Regions from separate parts of the Streptomyces malachitofuscus genome, predicted to be linked through region 2. Evidence: predicted binding sites of a transcription regulator. Region 2 holds the regulator's gene; each other region holds the start of a gene.
The links. The regulator HrcA, encoded in region 2, represses chaperone genes, less so after heat shock. The targets are predictions, from matches to a motif close to TTNGCACTCNGNNNNNCNGAGTGCNAA.
Positions count from the first base shown of each region.

Region 1: groL (chaperonin GroEL) is a predicted target of HrcA. The motif match lies at 3,433-3,459, and genes of this name have one in related genera.
Region 3: groES (co-chaperone GroES) is a predicted target of HrcA. The motif match lies at 2,120-2,146, and genes of this name have one in related genera.

Region 1 covers NZ_JBVIGA010000005.1:246,732-251,481, forward strand. The annotation lists gene ACZ44S_RS09510 (hypothetical protein) at 1-260, shown strand, start outside; gene ACZ44S_RS09515 (NADH:flavin oxidoreductase) at 277-1,407, opposite strand; gene groL (chaperonin GroEL) at 1,648-3,270, opposite strand; gene ACZ44S_RS09525 (cold-shock protein) at 3,597-3,800, opposite strand; gene ACZ44S_RS09530 (MoaD/ThiS family protein) at 4,231-4,506, opposite strand; gene thrC (threonine synthase) at 4,588-4,750, opposite strand, start outside.
Region 2 covers NZ_JBVIGA010000001.1:143,902-148,651, forward strand. The annotation lists gene ACZ44S_RS00605 (Uma2 family endonuclease) at 35-631, shown strand; gene ACZ44S_RS00610 (DUF3097 domain-containing protein) at 609-1,421, opposite strand; gene ACZ44S_RS00615 (MBL fold metallo-hydrolase) at 1,456-2,190, opposite strand; gene hrcA (heat-inducible transcriptional repressor HrcA) at 2,352-3,368, shown strand; gene dnaJ (molecular chaperone DnaJ) at 3,368-4,507, shown strand; gene ACZ44S_RS00630 (nitronate monooxygenase) at 4,640-4,750, shown strand, end outside.
Region 3 covers NZ_JBVIGA010000031.1:47,415-52,164, reverse strand. The annotation lists gene groL (chaperonin GroEL) at 1-1,514, opposite strand, end outside; gene groES (co-chaperone GroES) at 1,665-1,973, opposite strand; gene ACZ44S_RS34050 (polysaccharide deacetylase family protein) at 2,275-3,087, opposite strand; gene ACZ44S_RS34045 (polysaccharide deacetylase family protein) at 3,084-4,004, opposite strand; gene ACZ44S_RS34040 (THUMP-like domain-containing protein) at 4,095-4,750, shown strand, end outside.

The DNA of each region.
Region 1 (4,750 bases), on a different contig from region 2:
AGTCCCGGTACGGGGTGCGCGGTGACCGGCCGCAGCCGCAGCAGCGCTGGCTGCCGGAGGCGTGGAACGGCCAGGCGTGGCAGCTGTGCGGGACCCCGCGCCGGGACCGGCGCGAGGCCGAGCTGTTCATCGCGGCGCAGCGGCGCGGGTCCCGGCCCGCCATGGCGTACCGGATCGTGCACGAGTTCACCGACTACGAGGTGCTCCGGGTGTGGGGCACCCCGGTCAGGGTGGACATCGAACCGATGGGCAATCTCTGAGGGGTGCCCGGAGGGCTCAGCTCAGCGTCCGCAGGGACGCCGGCTCGTACGGCGCCAGCTCGTCGAAGCGGCCGGCGAGCACCTTGGCCGCCCAGTGCGGGTCCTGGAGCAGCGCCCGCCCCACGGCGACGAAGTCGAACTCGTCCCGCTCCATCCGGTCGAGCAGGTTGTCGATGCCGGCGAGCTCGGCGCCCTCTCCCTGGAAGGCCTTGAGGAACTCCCCGTTCAGGCCGACCGAGCCGACCGTGATGGCGGGCTTGCCGGTCAGCTTCTTCGTCCAGCCGGCGAGGTTGAGGTCGGAGTCCTCGAACTCGGGGAGCCAGTAGCGGCGCGTGGACGCGTGGAAGGCGTCGACACCGGCCGCGGCGAGCGGGGCGAGGATCGCCTCCAGCTCCTGGGGCGTTTCGGCGAGCCGGGCGTCGTAGGCGTCCTGCTTCCACTGCGAGTAGCGGAAGACGACCGGGAAGCCGGGCGACACGGCGGCGCGCACCGCCGCCACGATCTCCGCGGCGAACCGCGCACGGGCCACCGGGTCGCCGCCGTAGCCGTCGGCACGGCGGTTGGTGCCGGACCACAGGAACTGGTCGATGAGGTAGCCGTGGGCGCCGTGCAGCTCCACGCCGTCGAAGCCGATGCGCTCGGCGTCGGCGGCCGCCCGGGCGAACGCGGCGACGACGTCGTCGATGTCGGCCTGCGTCATCGCCTTGCCGGCGCCCTCGGTGCCGTCCGTGCGCACCCCTGACGGACCGACCGCCGGAGCCTGCGGGTACGGCGCCTGGCCCTGCTCACGGACCATGCCGATGTGCCACAGCTGCGGCACGATCGTGCCGCCCGCCGCGTGCACCGCCTCGGCGACCTTCGCCCAGCCCGCCAGCTGCTCCTCGCCGTGGAACCGCGGCACCCGATCGCTCTGCCCGGCGGACTCGTGCCCCACGTACGTCCCCTCGGTGACGATCAGCCCGACACCGGCGGCGGCACGGCGGGAGTAGTACGACACCACGTCCTCACCGGGCACACCGCCCGGCGAGAACATCCGGGTCATCGGAGCCATGACGATGCGGTTGGGAACGGTCAGGCCGTTGATGGTGGCGGGCCGGGAGAGAATCCCGGCGGCCCGGGCGGTGGTGTCCGAGGCGGTGACGGTCACGTGAAGGGCTCCTCGAGTCGATACCGGATGGTATGTGCGCATGCATTGAATCCGCTTCGACGTCAACCGGAGGGAACCCAGCGGCATTCCATCCACCCCGCACCACCCACCCGTGATCCCCGCCACACCCCCGAGCGGTCCGGGCGAACCGGCCCCGCACGCGCCGAGGGCGGCACCCCCTGTCGGAACAGGGGATGCCGCCCTCGGACACGCGACGGACGGATCCGATCCTCGGAAGGATCAGAAGTCCATGTCACCGCCCGGCATGCCGCCGCCGGCCGGGGCCGCGGCCTTCTCCGGCTTGTCGGCGATGACGGCCTCGGTGGTGAGGAACAGCGCGGCGATGGAGGCGGCGTTCTGCAGGGCGGAACGGGTCACCTTCGCCGGGTCGATGATGCCTTCCTTGACCAGGTCGACGTACTCGCCGCTCGCGGCGTTCAGGCCGTGACCCGGGGTCAGGTTGCGCACCTTCTCCACCACGACGCCGCCCTCGAGGCCGGCGTTCACGGCGATCTGCTTCAGCGGGGCCTCCAGCGCGAGCTTCACGGCCTGGGCGCCGGTCGCCTCGTCACCCTCGAGCTCCAGCTTCTCGAAGACCTGGGAGGCCTGCAGCAGGGCCACGCCACCACCGGCGACGATGCCCTCCTCGACGGCCGCCTTGGCGTTGCGCACGGCGTCCTCGATGCGGTGCTTGCGCTCCTTGAGCTCCACCTCGGTGGCGGCACCGGCCTTGATGACCGCGACACCGCCGGCGAGCTTCGCCAGGCGCTCCTGCAGCTTCTCGCGGTCGTAGTCCGAGTCGCTGTTCTCGATCTCGGCGCGGATCTGGTTCACGCGGCCCTGGACCTGGTCGGCCGAGCCGGCACCGTCGACGATGGTGGTCTCGTCCTTGGTGATGACGACCTTGCGGGCCTTGCCCAGCAGGTCGAGCGTGGCGTTCTCCAGCTTGAGGCCGACCTCCTCGGAGATGACCTCGCCGCCCGTGAGGATGGCGATGTCGCCGAGCATGGCCTTGCGGCGGTCGCCGAAGCCCGGGGCCTTGACGGCGACGGACTTGAAGGTGCCGCGGATCTTGTTGACGACCAGGGTCGACAGGGCCTCGCCCTCGACGTCCTCGGCGATGATCAGCAGCGGCTTGCCCGACTGCATGACCTTCTCCAGGAGCGGGAGCAGGTCCTTGACGTTGGAGATCTTGGAGTTCGCGATCAGGATGTACGGGTCGTCGAGGACGGCCTCCATACGCTCCATGTCGGTGGCGAAGTACGCCGAGATGTAGCCCTTGTCGAAGCGCATACCCTCGGTGAGCTCCAGCTCCAGACCGAAGGTCTGGGACTCCTCGACGGTGATGACGCCTTCCTTGCCGACCTTGTCCATGGCCTCGGCGATCAGCTCGCCGATCTGGGTGTCGGCGGCGGAGATGGAGGCCGTGGAGGCGATCTGCTCCTTGGTCTCGACATCCTTCGCCTGCTCCAGCAGGGCGGCGGAGACGGCCTCGACGGCCTTCTCGATACCGCGCTTCAGAGCCATCGGGTTGGCACCGGCGGCGACGTTGCGCAGGCCCTCCTTGACCAGGGCCTGGGCGAGAACGGTCGCGGTGGTCGTACCGTCACCGGCGACGTCGTCCGTCTTCTTGGCGACTTCCTTGACCAGCTCGGCGCCGATCTTCTCGTACGGGTCCTCGAGCTCGATCTCCTTGGCGATGGACACACCATCGTTGGTGATCGTGGGGGCGCCCCACTTCTTCTCGAGGACGACGTTGCGGCCCTTGGGGCCGAGCGTCACCTTGACGGCGTCCGCGAGCTGGTTCATGCCGCGCTCGAGGCCGCGCCGCGCCTCCTCGTCGAACGCGATGATCTTGGCCATGTGAAGTGGTCCCTCCAGGACTGGGGGTGATTCCTTCGGACCGCGCCCGCGCCCGCGACGGACGGCTCGCCGGCCCCGTGGTTCCTTGCCCCACACGGCCCGCGGGCCTCACCGACCCGGTCCTCGTTGTCACTCTCACCTTCAGAGTGCTAACGCCAATGATTAGCACTCGACCCATGCGAGTGCAAGCGCCCATGGGGTGTACACGGGGGCGCTCAGCCGCGCGCGAACACCGCCGTACGGCGGTGGCGGGCACGGCGAAGGGCCCGTACCCCAAGAGGTACGGGCCCTTCGTCGGCAGAAGATCCTTGCGGCAGGTAGCGCGTTCAGGCGCTGAGACGAACCATGTCGGCCTGCGGGCCCTTCTGACCCTGCGAGATCTCGAACTCGACCCGCTGGCCTTCTTCGAGGGTGCGGTAGCCGTCCATCTGGATCGCGCTGTAGTGGACGAAAACATCCGCACCACCGTCGACCGCGATGAAGCCGTACCCCTTCTCCGCGTTGAACCACTTGACGGTGCCCTGAGCCATGCCTAACTCCCCTATTACTGGCCCTTGCACAGATCCACACTTCGCGGATCCGGGTCAGACCTCACCCCCCAACGGTTGGGGGCGTGCGCCGGAACGCGTCGACCGCGGCTGAATGTATCTGTCCAACTGCCGTCTGCAACAGGTCAATCGGACGAGAAATCTGGACGACACCGGTCCGGAATGTGGCGAGAATTCGCCTGAATTCAGGTCAAGTCGGGCCGGGCAAACGTCACAAATGCCGCGAGAAGGGCCCACACTTTGGCTACATCCAGTCGGGCGGGCGGCAGAAATTCACGGTGCTCGATCAGTGGATCAGGAGCGCGTTCCCCAACCCTACCGCGCTCAATCCCATGGAATTGCCCCCTCCGCATCTCTCACGGAGGGGGCAAAGTCCTCTACGCTCGGTCACCGCCATTACCGAAGGTAATGATCAGCCGCCGGCCACCGCCGGAATGATCGACACACCGGCCCCGTCCGGGGTGGCCGTGTCGAGCCCCTGCTCGAACCGCACGTCGTCGTCGTTGACGTACACGTTGACGAACCGACGCAGCTTGCCCTGATCGTCCAGGACCCGGGCGGCGATGCCCGTGTGGTTCTTCTCCAGGTCCGAGATGACCTCGGCGAGGGTGGTCCCCTCGGCGTTCACCTCGGCCTTGCCGCCGGTGTAGGTGCGCAGGATGGTAGGGATGCGAACAGTAACGCTCACTGTGAAACCTCCGGTCAGGTGACGTACCCAGGGGCGCGGGGAACTGCGCGATCCGTCACGACAGCCCCGCGGAAGAACAACTCAGACAAGACCGGCTTCACGGAACGACTCCAGGCTCGGACGGATCGTCGCCGTCAGCCCTGTGCCGGCCACCGCGTCCAGCGTCTTCAGACCATCACCCGTGTTGAGCACGACCGTGGTCAGGGACGGGTCGAGCACACCGCTCTCGAGAAGCTTCTTCGTC
Region 2 (4,750 bases):
TGGTCCGTAGGCTGCCGCCGAAAGGGCGCGGCGGATGTGGAGGACCAAGGAGGTGACCGCTGTGGACGAGCGCGGGATGACCAGGTTCTTCGAGGAGTTCGAGCCTCCCGACGGGGTCAGGGTCGAGCTGCTCCGGGGGGAAATCGTGATGACGGTCAGTCCCGATCTTGTGCACAACATGATCGTGGAGGACGTCCTGGACCAGATTCCGCGCAAGCAGTGGGCTCGCCTCCAGACCCAGGACGTCGACATCATCGACGAGGCCAGCGAGCCCGTGCCGGATCTGGTGGTCCTCAAGCGTGACGCGACGCCCGAGTCGGGCCGTTTGCTGCCGTCCGAGGCGATCACACTGGTGGTCGAGGTCGTGTCCCAGACCAGTGCCGTGCGGGACTACCTTGTCAAGCGGTCGATCTACGCTGCCGGCAAGATCCCCGCGTACCTCATCATCGATCCGATCATGGCGCACTGTGTCCTGCTCACACTGCCCGTCGGAGAGGGGGACGCGGCCGACTACCAGGCGCAGATGAAGCTGGACTTCGGTGAACGAGTGCCGCTCGACATGCTGGGAGTCGGCCTGGACACCGGCGAATTCGGCACCTTTCCGGGTGTCAGACCCCACCGCTTTCCGTGACGAAGTCGATCAGTTCCTCCACGCGGCCCAGGAGCTGGGGCTCCAGGTCCTTGTAGGAGCGCACCGAACCCAGGATCCGCTGCCACGCCTCACCCGTGTTCGCCACCCGCCACCCCAGCGCCGCGCACACCCCCGTCTTCCAGTCCTGCCCCCGCGGCACCCGCGGCCAGGCCTCGATGCCCACCGACGACGGCTTCACGGCCTCCCAGATGTCGATGTACGGGTGGCCCACCACCAGAGCGTGCTCGCTCGTCACCGCCTCGGCGATGCGCCACTCCTTCGAGCCCGGGACCAGATGGTCCACCAGGACCCCCAGCCGCGCGTCGGGACCCGGAGCGAAGTCCGCCACGATCGACGGCAGGTCGTCCACACCCTCCAGGTACTCCACGACCACCCCCTCGATCCGCAGGTCGTCGCCCCACACCTTCTCGACCAGTTCGGCGTCGTGCCGCCCCTCCACGTAGATGCGCCCCGCGCGGGCGACCCGCGCCCGTGCGCCGGGAACGGCCACCGACCCCGACGCCGTACGCGTGGGCCGGGCCGGACCGGACGCCGGCCGCACCAGCGTCACCACGCGACCCTCGAGCAGGAAGCCCCGCGGTTCCAGCGGGAACACCCGGTGCTTGCCGAAGCGGTCCTCCAGCGTCACCGTCCCCGCCTCGCAGCGGATCACCGCGCCGCAGAAGCCGGTGCCGGGTTCCTCCACGACCAGCCCGGGCTCGGCGGCCACCTCGGGGACGGGCTGCGGTTTCTTCCACGGAGGGGTCAGATCGGCGGAGTACTGGCGCATTCTCACGACGATACGAGGATCCCGCCCGCCGTGATCAGTCCGACACGCCGAAACGCCGTGCCAGCGCGTCGCGTTGGGCCCGGACGAACGCCGCGTCGACCACCGCTCCGTGACCGGGCACGTACAGCGCGTCCTCCCCGCCCAGCGCCAGCAGCCGGTCCAGGGCGGCCGGCCACCGCTCCGGCACGGCGTCGGATCCGGCCTGCGGTTCGCCGGACTCCTCGACCAGGTCGCCGCAGAACACCACCTCCGGGTCGCCGGGGACCAGGACCGCGAGATCGTGGGCGGTGTGCCCCGGGCCCACGTTCGCCAGCAACACCTGACGGCCGCCGTCCGCACCCAGGTCGAGCGTCCACTCCCCGCTCACCGCGTGCCGGGGCGCGACCAGCGCGTCCACGGCCTCCTCCGCCACGCGCGCGTCCAGCCCGTGCCGCACCGCGTCCGCGCGCAGCTCCTCGCGCCCCCGCGCGGTCAGTACGGTGTCCATGCCCACCGCGCCGAACACCTCCGCGCCCGCGAACGCCGGCGCCCCGAGGATGTGATCGAAGTGGGGGTGGGTGAGCGCGAGATGCGTCACACGGCGGCCGGTGAGCGCCTGCGCCTCGGCCCGCATCCGTGCGCCCTCACCCAGACCGGAGCCCGCGTCGACGAGCAGCAGGCCGCCCGCCCCCACCACGAGCCCCGCCGTGCAGTCCCACACCGGCAGCCGGCAGCGGCCCACCCCGGGCGCCACTTGCTCCCATCCCGACTCTTCCCAAGTCACGGTCATGACGGGACGCTATCGGGGACGGCGCCGCCCGGCGCGACGGGCGTGGGACCGGCCTTGCCCCGTGCGTACCCCCCGGCCGTACACTGGGCCGGGGAAGTCTGGCACTCGCGTGCGAAGAGTGCCAGAGACGTGACCGGGCGAAGCTACTGGAGGTGTGCGCGATGCTCAGTGAACGCAGGCTCCAGGTGCTGCGCGCCATCGTCCAGGACTACGTGGGCACCGAGGAGCCCGTCGGCTCCAAGGCGCTCACCGAGCGGCACAACCTCGGCGTCTCCCCGGCCACCGTGCGCAACGACATGGCGGCCCTGGAGGACGAGGGCTTCATCGCCCAGCCGCACACCAGCGCAGGGCGCATCCCCACCGACAAGGGTTACCGGCTGTTCGTCGACAAGCTCGCCGGCGTCAAGCCGATGACCGCGCCAGAGCGGCGCGCCATCCAGAACTTCCTCGAGGGCGCCGTCGACCTCGACGACGTGGTCGCCAGGACCGTACGGCTGCTCGCGCAGCTCACCCGGCAGGTCGCCGTCGTGCAGTACCCGTCGCTGACCCGGTCCACGGTGCGGCACGTGGAGCTGCTGTCGCTGGCGCCCGCGCGGCTGATGCTGGTGCTGATCACGGACACCGGCCGGGTCGAGCAGCGCATGGTCGACTGCCCGGCGCCGTTCGGCGAGTCGTCCCTGGCGGATCTGCGGGCGCGGCTGAACAGCCGGGTCGCGGGCCGCCGGTTCACGGATGTACCGAGTCTGGTGGAGGACCTCCCGGAGGCCTTCGAATCCGAGGACCGCGGTACGGTCTCGACGGTGCTCTCCACTCTCCTGGAGACGCTCGTCGAGGAGAACGAGGAGCGGCTGATGATCGGCGGCACCGCCAATCTCACCCGCTTCGGACATGACTTCCCCCTCACGATCCGGCCCGTCCTGGAGGCGCTCGAGGAGCAGGTCGTGCTCCTCAAGCTGCTCGGCGAGGCGAAGGATCCGGGCGTGACCGTCCGTATCGGTCATGAGAACGCCCATGAAGGACTCAACTCCACGTCCGTCGTGTCGGTGGGCTACGGTTCGGGCGGCGAGGCGGTTGCCAAGCTCGGCGTCGTCGGACCGACACGCATGGATTACCCGGGAACGATGGGAGCGGTACGCGCAGTGGCACGGTACGTCGGACAGATCCTGGCGGAGTCGTAGTGGCCACGGACTACTACGCCGTACTCGGCGTGCGCCGCGACGCGTCGCAGGAGGAGATCAAGAAGGCCTTCCGGCGGCTCGCCCGCGAGCTGCATCCGGACGTCAACCCGGATCCGAAGACCCAGGAGCGGTTCAAGGAGATCAACGCCGCCTACGAGGTGCTGTCGGACCCGCAGAAGAAGCAGGTCTACGACCTCGGCGGCGACCCGCTCTCGGGGGCCGGCGGCGCCGGGGGCGCGGGCGGCTTCGGAGCCGGTGGCTTCGGCAACTTCTCCGACATCATGGACGCGTTCTTCGGCACGGCGTCGCAGCGCGGGCCGCGCTCGCGCACCCGCCGGGGCCAGGACGCGATGATCCGCATCGAGGTGGAGCTGGACGAGGCCGCGTTCGGCACCACCAAGGACATCCAGGTCGACACGGCGATCGTCTGCACCACCTGCAACGGCGAGGGCGCCGCGCCCGGCACCACCGCGCAGACGTGTGACATGTGCCGTGGCCGCGGTGAGGTCTCGCAGGTCACGCGGTCCTTCCTGGGGCAGGTCATGACGTCCCGCCCCTGCCCGCAGTGCCAGGGCTTCGGCACGGTCGTCCCCACCCCCTGCCCGGAGTGCGCGGGCGACGGACGGATCCGCTCCCGGCGCACGCTCACGGTCAAGATCCCGGCCGGTGTCGACAACGGCACCCGGATCCAGCTGGCCGGTGAGGGCGAGGTCGGGCCCGGCGGCGGTCCGGCCGGCGACCTGTACGTGGAGATCCACGAACTCCCGCACCCCACGTTCCAGCGGCGCGGCGACGACCTGCACTGCACGGTCACCATCCCGATGACCGCGGCGGCCCTCGGCACCAAGGTGCCGCTGGAGACGCTGGACGGCATGGAGGAGGTCGACATCCGGCCCGGCACCCAGTCCGGCCAGTCGATCCCGCTGCACGGCCGGGGCGTCACGCATCTGCGCGGCGGTGGCCGGGGCGACCTCATCGTCCACGTCGAGGTCCAGACCCCGACCAAGCTCGACCCCGAACAGGAACGCCTCCTGCGCGAACTCGCCAAGCTCCGCGGCGAGGAACGCCCCACGGGCCAGTTCCAACCCGGGCAGCAGGGGCTGTTCTCCCGGCTGAAGGACGCCTTCAACGGGCGGTGAGGACGCCTTCAACGGGCGGTGAGGGCGCTTGCGGAGGGCGGTGACGCCCGGGGCGGACGCCTCCGAAAAGTGGCTTATGCCAAGGGAAAGGGCCGATTCGGAGTTGGCCGGGGGACGTGACAACATGCCGTCATGTCCTCCGTACCGACCGATCTCTTCCCGCACCCGATCGTGCAGGCGCCGATGGCGGGCGGTGTCGCCGTGCCGCAGCTCGCCGCGGCCGTGTCCGAGGCGGGCGGGCTC
Region 3 (4,750 bases), on a different contig from region 2:
TCCAGGGCGGAACGGGTCACCTTGACCGGGTCGATGACGCCGGCCTTGACCAGGTCGCCGTACTCGCCGGTGGCGGCGTTGTAGCCGCTGCCCTTCTCGAGCTCGGCGACCTTGGAGACGATGACGTAGCCCTCGAGGCCGGCGTTCTCGGCGATCCAGCGCAGCGGCTCGACGGCGGCCTTGCGGACCACGGCGACACCGGTGGCCTCGTCGCCGGTCTTGTCGAGGTTGCCCTCGAGGACCTTGACGGCGTGGACCAGCGCGGAGCCACCACCGGAGACGATGCCCTCCTCGACCGCGGCGCGGGTCGCGGAGATGGCGTCCTCCAGACGGTGCTTCTTCTCCTTCAGCTCCACCTCGGTGGCGGCGCCGACCTTGATCACGCACACGCCGCCGGCCAGCTTCGCGAGACGCTCCTGGAGCTTCTCGCGGTCCCAGTCGGAGTCGGTGGTCTCGATCTCGGCCTTGATCTGGCCGACGCGACCCTCGACGTCCTCCTTCTTGCCGCCGCCGTCGACGACCGTGGTGTCGTCCTTGGTGACGGTCACGCGACGGGCGGAGCCCAGCACGTCCAGACCGACCTGGTCGAGCTTGAGGCCGACCTCCTCGGAGACGACCGTGGCGCCGGTGAGGACGGCCATGTCCTGCAGCATCGCCTTGCGGCGGTCACCGAAGCCCGGAGCCTTGACGGCGACCGCGTTGAAGGTACCGCGGATCTTGTTGACGACCAGGGTCGACAGCGCCTCGCCCTCGACGTCCTCGGCGATGATCAGCAGCGGCTTGGAGGCGTTGGCCTGGATGACCTTCTCCAGCAGCGGCAGCAGCTCCGCGATGGAGGAGATCTTGCCCTGCGTGATGAGGATGTACGGGTCGTCGAGGACGGCCTCCATGCGCTCCTGGTCCGTCACGAAGTACGGCGACAGGTAGCCCTTGTCGAAGGCCATGCCCTCGGTGAAGTCCAGCTCCAGACCGAAGGTGTTGGACTCCTCGACGGTGATGACACCGTCCTTGCCGACCTTGTCCATGGCCTCGGCGATGAGCTCGCCGACCTGCTGGTCCTGGGCGGACAGCGCGGCGACGGCGGCGATGTCGGACTTCTCGTCGATCGGGCGGGCCGAGGCGAGCAGGTCCTCGGAGACCGCGGCGACGGCGGCGTCGATGCCCTTCTTCAGGGCGGCCGGGGAGGCGCCGGCGGCGACGTTCTTCAGGCCCTCGCGGACCAGCGCCTGGGCCAGCACGGTGGCGGTGGTGGTGCCGTCACCCGCGATGTCGTTGGTCTTGGTCGCCACCTCCTTCACCAGCTGCGCGCCGAGGTTCTCGTACGGGTCCTCGATCTCCACCTCGCGGGCGATCGTGACACCGTCGTTGGTGATGGTGGGGGCGCCGAACTTCTTGTCGATGACGACGTTGCGGCCCTTCGGACCGATCGTCACCTTCACCGTGTCGGCAAGCTTGTTGACGCCGCGCTCGAGGGCGCGACGGGCGTCCTCGTCGAACTTCAGGATCTTCGCCATGGCAGCGGGAGCCCTCTCGGAAATCTAGGTGAAATCACCGCGCCCCCGGTCACCCGGCTCCTTGTCGGATGCTGGGGCCAGGGGCGCGGTGTCGAGCAAAAGTGCTTGCTTCGAGGTCGGGTTCTCCGGGGGGTTGTCCCCGGGGTTCCCTTACTTCTCGACGATCGCGAGGACGTCGCGGGCCGAGAGGACGAGGTACTCCTCGCCGTTGTACTTGACCTCGGTGCCGCCGTACTTGCTGTACAGAACGACGTCGCCGACCTTCACGTCGAGCTCGACGCGCTTGCCGTCCTCGATGCGGCCCGGACCGATGGCCAGGACGACGCCCTCCTGGGGCTTCTCCTTGGCGGTGTCCGGAATGACCAGGCCCGAAGCCGTGGTCTGCTCGGCGTCGAGCGGCTGGACCACGATGCGGTCCTCGAGCGGCTTGATGGCAACCTTGGAGCTGGCGGTCGTCACGATCCGACCTCCCCCTTCGGAGATCTCACGGGGTTAACTGTCTGAGGTGGCGACCAGGTGGATCCGTCGTCGCGGGTGCCGGACCTGCCCGTCGCGTGTTTGGCACTCTCCAGGGGGGAGTGCCAGACCTGAGACTATGACTGCGGTTAGCACTCGGTCAAGCGGAGTGCCAATTGCCGTGCGGCGCGTCGGGGGTGGGGGCGTCTTTCGGCACGGGATCGTGCAGCTGGCGGTGTTGCAGTAACCGTCACCGGGGGCTGCCGCCCCCGGGCCCCGCTTCGGCCCTGAACGGGCCTCGTCCTCAAGCGCCGGACGGGCTGGAAGGTGAGCGGTGCTCGCCAGGAAGCGTCGATGAGGCGGCTTCACCCACGTAGTCCTCCAGGCGCCCCACCCTCAACCCCCGTTCCCGCAACTCCCCCAGCAGTCGTACCGTCCGTTCCGCCAGTGACAGCGTCGGCGCCTCGCCCGACGGTACGGAGACGATGTCGCCGGGGTTCAGGCGGTGGGGGCCGCGGGTGTAGGTGAGGTGGCCGTCGGGTTCCAGGACCGCCCGCCACAGGACCACCGCGGCGATGCCGCAGTCGGCGGCGGCGCGCAGGGTCGTGGTGTCGTACGTGCCGTAGGGCGGGCGGAAGAGGCGGGGGCGGATGCCGAAGCGGGACGTGAGCTTGCGCTGCTGACCGCAGATCTCGGCGCGCTGTCCGGCGTAGGGCAGACCGCGCAGGGCGGCGTGGTCGAGGGTGTGGTTCTGCAGGCTCGCGCCGACCGCGCGCAGGCGGGCGAAGTGGGCGTAGCCGGGGCCCATCACGCTGTCCGTGAGGAACATGCTGACGGGGAGCCGGCGCTCGCGCACCAGGTCGATGAAGCGGGGGTCGCGTTCGGCGCCGTCGTCGTAGGTGAGGAAGACGACCTTGTCGTCGGTCGGGATGCGGTCGATCACGGGCGGGAGGTCGCGACGGGCGCTGCCCGTCGCCCCGGCCGGTGCGGACCTCCGGCCGGTGCCGTCCGGTGCGGACGCCCCGCCCGCTGCGTCCGGCGACGCGCATCCGGTGGTCAGGGCCAGCAGGGCGGTGCCCGCCAGAAGGGCGGCCGCCGGGGCCCTGCTCCGGCTCACAGGTAGTCCTCCAGTCGCGCCACCGCGTATCCCTCGGCGGTGACCTTGTCCAGGAAGCGGCGGACCATGTCCGGCATCGTTCCCTTCCAGTCCTCGCGGCCGCGGAAGTGGGAGAGGACGATGTCGCCGGGGTGCAGCGAGCGGTCCCACTCGCGGTACTCCCAGTGGTCGACGAAGACCTCCTCGTTCCAGAGGGGGACGTGGGTGATCCCGCAGGCCTTCGCGGCGCGCAGGGTGTTCTTGTCGTAGTTGCCGTAGGGCGGGCGGAAGAGGGCGGGGCGCTTGCCGTAGCGCTTCTCGATGACCTTCTGCATGCCGCAGATCTCGCGCTTCTGGCGGGCGTGGGACAGGGCCGGGAGGTAGGGGTGGTGCAGGGTGTGGTTGTGCAGGCCGACGCCCCTGTCCTGCATCTTCTTGAAGTAGCCGTAGTCCTCCTTGACGAGGTAGTCGCTGAGGAAGGCGGTGTAGGGGATGTTCAGCTCGCTCATCATCCGCAGGAACGCCGGGTCCTTCTCCTCGCCGTCGTCGATGGTGAGGAAGAGGATCTTCTGCTTCGTGGGGACGGTGGTGAAGACCGGCGGGAGTCCCAGCCGGCGGTGGCCGTCGACCTCGAAGCCGTCCCGGGTGGTGATCCTCGGCTTCTTCTCCGGGGGCGACGGGGCGGTCAGGGGCACCCGTTTCAGGCCCCAGCGCTTCGCGGCGGCGACCCTCGCGGCGTGCGCGGCGCGCAGCTTGGTGGCGTAGGAGTCGAGCGCGCGGGCCGGTGGCGCCTGGAGGGGCTGTTGGCCGCCCGCGGGTTCGACGTCGGCGCCGTCCTGTCCGCAGCCCGAGGCGATGGTGGCGAGAGCAAGGACGGCGAGGCCGATCCGAGCACCACGCGACGGCAGCTTTTTATCGTTTTGTCCTACTGCTCGCATGGGGCCGGATCCTCGCAGCCGGACGGTCCGAACCCGGCCCGACACCGCGGCCGGAGGCGTACGGTCCACCGACTGGCCCACAATGACCCGGTGAACGACCTCGCCCCCCTCCTCACCCCCGAAGGCCGCGCCCTCCTCGACGAGGTGCGCGACACCGACCCGGCGCACGAACTCGCCGTCGCGACCCGGCTGCGCCGCGAGCACCCCGCCGAACTGGTGTCGGCGGCGCTCGGCCAGGCGCGGCTGCGGCAGCGTGCGGTGGCGAAGTTCGGTGAGCGGGACGCGGCACGGATGTTCTTCACGCCCAACGGGGTCGAACAGTCGACCAGGGCGAGCGTCGCGGCGTACCGGGCGGAACGGTTCAGGGAGCTCGGTGTGACCTCCGTGGCCGATCTGTGCTGCGGGATCGGCGGGGACGCCATCGCGCTGGCCCGCGCCGGGATCCGGGTCCTGGCGGTGGACCGTGATCCGCTCACGGCGGCGGCGGCCCGGGCGAACGCCGACGCGCTGGGGCTCGCGGAGCTGATCGAGGTGCGTGAGGCGGACGTCACGGAGGTGGACACGGCCGGGTACGACGCCGTGTTCGTCGACCCGGCCCGACGGGGCGGGCGGGGCCGCATCTTCGACCCCGAGGCGTACTCGCCCCCGCTGTCCTGGGCGGTCGAGGCCGCCCGTACGGCGCCCCGCGCCGCCGCGCTCAAGGTGGCGCCGGGCATCCCGCACGAGGCCGTCCCCGGCGACGCGGA